DNA from 2 places in the Bradyrhizobium sp. USDA 4486 genome. Region 2 is predicted to be linked to the other one. Evidence: riboswitches for the same ligand, from Rfam matches in the RefSeq annotation. Region 2 holds a riboswitch; the other holds the start of a gene.
What was found. A riboswitch is a leader RNA that binds a small molecule or an ion and turns the genes downstream of it on or off. The one in region 2 is predicted to bind cobalamin.

Region 1 (2,391 bases), 1.3 Mb from region 2:
ATGCATCCTGGTCCCGCACCGGATCGTTCGATGGCGCGGCGGAACACCTCGGTACCAAGCTCCTGATGAGAATTGTTTGCCGCTATTGAACCGTTTGGTTCGGCATCGTTGCAAGAATGTTGCTTTCGATCTCTGCCACGCGTTTGGCCATTTGCGGCCATCGGCCATGGTGCGTTTGCCGCTCCTATCGCGACATGCGGCGCTTCGAGAATAGCCTCAGTTAGGAGCGCTTTGCACTCGATGGCGACGAGGCGAAACCGATCTTCACTGCCGAACATTTGGAGTCTTGCTGAACCGCACATCAACGTGCTGGCCGGTATGTTGCTGGCTTCGGCTGGCTTGGGCCTGTTCAACACGGATCCTGTTGACCGAGAAGGTGGCTGGATAGTGGACTTGCTCAAAGAACCGCTGAGAAGCCCGAGATGCGTTCTGCTCGAGGCAGCAGTCCCGACGGGCAAGCCGCATTTGTCCCTTCACCGATCTGGCGCGCGGCCCGCAGGCAGCTGCGATCGTCATTTCGATATTGCTGACTTGAAAGCGCTTCTACATCGGCTCAACGCATCAGGATGCGCGGTCATTCGCGTAGCGGATGTCGCAGCACCAGCTTGAGACATGATCTGAGAGGTTGACGGAAGACCTGTCTTCTCGATAATCCAAGTCGTCGAGGTTCTCCGGTCGCACTTGATCCGGAGCTAAGAGGGAAGCCGGTGAAGATGCCGGCGCTGCCCCCGCAACTGTGAGTGGCGAGCCGCTGTCCAACGATGTCACTGAAGCCTGCGCGGCTTCGGGAAGGCCGGACAGCAGCGATGACCCGCGAGCCAGGAGACCTGCCCCGACATTATGTTCGTCCACGGGCGGGGTATCCCGGTGGTGCGCCAAGCAGCCGTCGCACTGCGCGACTTCCCCTGCCTGCGTCCGCCATGGCCTTCTGCCCCCAACACGGGGTTAACGCTATGTCTCTTCTCTCCCTTCCCGTTGCCACGCTCGGAACGCCACGCATCGGTCCAAGGCGCGAGCTCAAACTCGCTCTAGAAAGCTACTGGGCCGGAAAAAGCAGCGAACAGCAGTTGCTCGAGGACGCAGCTGGCCTGCGTGCCGCGAACTGGGCTCGTCAGAAATCTATCGGCGTCACGGTCATTCCATCGAACGATTTCTCGCTGTATGACCAGGTGCTCGACACAAGTGTCATGGTTGGCGCCATCCCGGAGATCTACGCCTCAAAAGCCGAATCCGTTTCGCTGAAGACGTACTTCGCTATGGCCCGCGGATCACAATGCGACGATCAGGATGCGAGTTGCGGTCACGGACCGCGCGCATTTGGCGCACCCGCGCAGGAGATGACCAAGTGGTTCGATACTAACTACCACTACATGGTCCCCGAGTTTCGCAGAGGACAGACTTTCAGGCTATGCTCTCGCAAGCCGATCGAGGAGTATGAAGAGGCCAAGGCCCTTGGCTTTCAGACCCGTCCTGTCCTGATCGGGCCGGTCACATTCCTAAAGCTCGGCAAGAGTCCCGATCCTGCATTCCAGCTACTCTCACTACTAGATGAACTGATACCGGTCTATATCGAGGTTCTGCAGGAATTGGCGAAACGTGGGGCAAAGTGGGTTCAGTTCGACGAGCCCTGCCTGGTTCTTGATCTGGATGAGGGGGCGCGAAAATCTTTGCGGCATGCCTATGACCGGCTCGCCAAGGAGGGCCCGGCCATCAAGATCATGGTTGCCAGCTATTTCGGCGACCTCGGCGACAATCTGGATACCGCCTTGAGCCTGCCGGTTGCAGGACTGCATCTCGATCTGGTTCGAGCGCCACAGTTGTTGGATCAGATCATAGCTGGCGGCCGACGTGATCTCGTCATGTCGCTCGGTGTCGTCGACGGCCGGAATGTATGGCGGTCGAATTTGTCCTCGCTGCGCCAGCGGCTCGAACCCGCGATTGCGAAGCTCGGCAAAGATCGTGTACAGATCGCGCCATCCTGCTCGCTGCTTCATGTGCCGGTCGATGTTGGACTCGAGACCGGGCTCGCTTCCGACGTCAAGAGCTGGCTTGCTTTTGCGGTCCAGAAGATGCGAGAGCTTACTATCCTGGCGCGGGCACTCGCAGGCGACCAGAATGTCGCGCAAGCTCTTGCCGAGTCGGAATGTGCCGCGACTGACCGGCGGACTTCGCCGAAAATCCGTGATGCTAATGTCGCTGTCCGGATGAAAGCGATCGATCAGACCATGCGTCGGCGCGCGAGCCCATTTGCCCGTCGTGCCGAGATCCAAAGCAATCGTTTTGGACTGCCGGCTTTTCCTACCACGACGATCGGATCGTTCCCACAGACCATAGAGGTTCGGAATGCGCGTGCGGCCCATGCGCGGGGCGCGATGAGTGACGAGCAATACG
Region 2 (2,391 bases):
TTGCGCGCCGACATCGGTCTCCGGCTTGAGCAGCACCGGGTTCATGTCGCTGTGCGGCTCGACGCCGGCGGCGAGCGCCTGCAACGCCTGCGCACGTCCGATCTCGCCGCCATCGACGGTGACGGCCGCATTGTTCGACATGTTCTGCGGCTTGAACGGAAGCACGCGCAAGGCCCGCCGTGTAAAGGCGCGCGCGAGACCGGCGACAATGAGCGACTTGCCCACGTCCGAGCCGGCCCCCTGGATCATCAGCGCGCGTGCCATCGACTTCAGAACTCGACGCCGGCCTGCGCCTTGATGCCGGAGCGGAAGGGATGCTTGACCAGCGTCATCTCGGTGACGAGATCGGCGATCTCGATCAGCTCGTCCTTGGCGTTGCGTCCGGTGAGCACGACATGCGTCATCGGCGGCTTCGAGGTCGTCAGGAATTCGACGACCTCGGCGATATCGAGATAGTCGTAGCGGAGCGCGATGTTGATCTCGTCGAGCACGACCATGCGCAGGTTCTCATCGAGGATCAGCTCCTTGGCCTTCTCCCAGCCGGCGCGCGCGGCGGCGATGTCGCGGGCGCGGTCCTGCGTCTCCCAGGTGAAGCCTTCACCCATGGCGTGGAACTGGCAGAGCTCGCCGAAATGGCCGGTGAGCAGGCGCCGCTCGCCGGTATCCCAGGCGCCCTTGATGAACTGCACGACCGCGCAGGGCAAGCCATGGGCGACGCAGCGCACGATCATGCCGAAGGCCGAGGACGATTTGCCCTTGCCGGCGCCGGTGTGGACGATGATGAGCCCCTTTTCGCCGCTCTTGGTCGCCATGATCTTGTCGCGGGCGGCCTTCTTCTTCGCCATTTTCTGGGCGTGCCGGGCGTCGGTTTCCTCAGCTGTTTGGGTATCCGGTTCAGGCGTCATCGGTCCCGGTCCTTCGGCTTGACAAGAGGCGGCCGGGGGCAAATGGTGGCCCGGCACTGGTTCCTGTCCTATGACAGGCGAAGAGGGAATGCGATAGGGTCCGAATCGACAAGATTTGGGTCCAAAATGCAGCCGCCCCCGCGACCGTGATCGGAGAGATGCCCGAAGCCACTGATCCCCTGGGATCGGGAAGGCGGGGATCGAAGGGCCAAAACCCTGCTCCGCAAGCCGGGAGACCTGCCAGCGCGGACGAGTTTTGGACCGGCGGACGGGGTGTTCCGCGACGGGGAACGGGCCTTCAGGAAATGGTCCGTGTGCCTCTTCGCCTCCCGCTGTTATTCTGGAAGAGGCGATGACCGTCACACTTCACGTCTGCATCACCTGCCGCGCCGGCCAGACGCTCAGCGAGGGCGAGCCGACGCCCGGCAAGCGCCTGCATGGCGCGATCCTCGAGGCCGGCGTGCCCGAGGGCGTCCGCGTGGTTCCCGTCGAATGCCTCTCTGCATGCAGCCAGGGCTGCTCGGTCGCGCTCAGCGCGCCGGGGCGCTGGTCCTATGTCTATGGCCGCCTGTCGGATGCGAACGCGCAGGACGTGGTCGCCGGCGCCGCGGCCTATGCGGCCGCGCCCGACGGCCTCGTGCCCTGGCGCAGCCGGCCCGAAATCTTCCGCAAGCAGTCGCTTGCCCGCATTCCCCCCATTGCCGTGTTGCCGGAGGCCGCTGAATGAACTCGCTTGCAAAAGTCCCGGTGACGGTGGTCACCGGCTTCCTCGGCTCCGGCAAGACTACCCTGATTCAGCACCTGCTCGGCAATGCGGGCGGCAAGAAGCTCGCCGTGCTCGTCAACGAGTTCGGCAGCGAGGGCGTCGACGGCGAGATCCTGAAGTCCTGCGCCGATGCCAACTGCCCGGAGGAGAACATCGTCGAGCTCGCCAATGGCTGCATCTGCTGCACCGTCGCCGACGATTTCATTCCGACCATGGAGCAGCTGCTGGCGCGGCCGGTGCGGCCCGATCACATCCTGATCGAGACCTCGGGCCTGGCGCTGCCAAAACCGCTGCTGAAAGCGTTCGACTGGCCGGAAATCCGTTCGCGCATCACCGTCGATGGCGTGATCGCGCTTGCCGATGCCGAGGCTGTGGCGGCCGGTCGCTTCGCGCCGGACCCGGCGGCTGTCGAAGCGCAGCGCGCGGCCGACGAGAATCTCGATCATGAGACGCCGCTGTCGGAAGTGTTCGAGGACCAGATCGCCTGCGCCGACATCGTGCTGCTGACCAAGGCCGATCTCGCCGGCAGCGCCGGCATTGAAGCCGCCAAGGCCGCGATCAGCGCCGAGATGCCGCGCCGTGTGCCGATGTTGCCGGTGACCGACGGCGCGATCGATGCGCGCGTCATCCTCGGGCTCGGCGCAGCCGCCGAAAACGATCTCGCCGCGCGTCCCTCGCATCACGATGGCGAGGAGGAGCACGAGCACGATGATTTTGCAT

Region 1: linked by a shared signal. The riboswitch ahead of metE (5-methyltetrahydropteroyltriglutamate--homocysteine S-methyltransferase) and the one ahead of ACVWY3_RS16885 (DUF1636 family protein) in region 2 are both predicted to bind cobalamin.

What each region holds. Positions count from the first base shown of each region.
Region 1 is NZ_JBSRZV010000001.1:4,696,815-4,699,205, reverse strand. It holds cobalamin riboswitch at 648-849, shown strand; gene metE (5-methyltetrahydropteroyltriglutamate--homocysteine S-methyltransferase) at 954-2,391, shown strand, end outside.
Region 2 is NZ_JBSRZV010000001.1:3,422,630-3,425,020, reverse strand. It holds gene ACVWY3_RS16895 (cobyric acid synthase) at 1-264, opposite strand, end outside; gene cobO (cob(I)yrinic acid a,c-diamide adenosyltransferase) at 270-905, opposite strand; cobalamin riboswitch at 946-1,164, shown strand; gene ACVWY3_RS16885 (DUF1636 family protein) at 1,258-1,632, shown strand; gene cobW (cobalamin biosynthesis protein CobW) at 1,629-2,391, shown strand, end outside.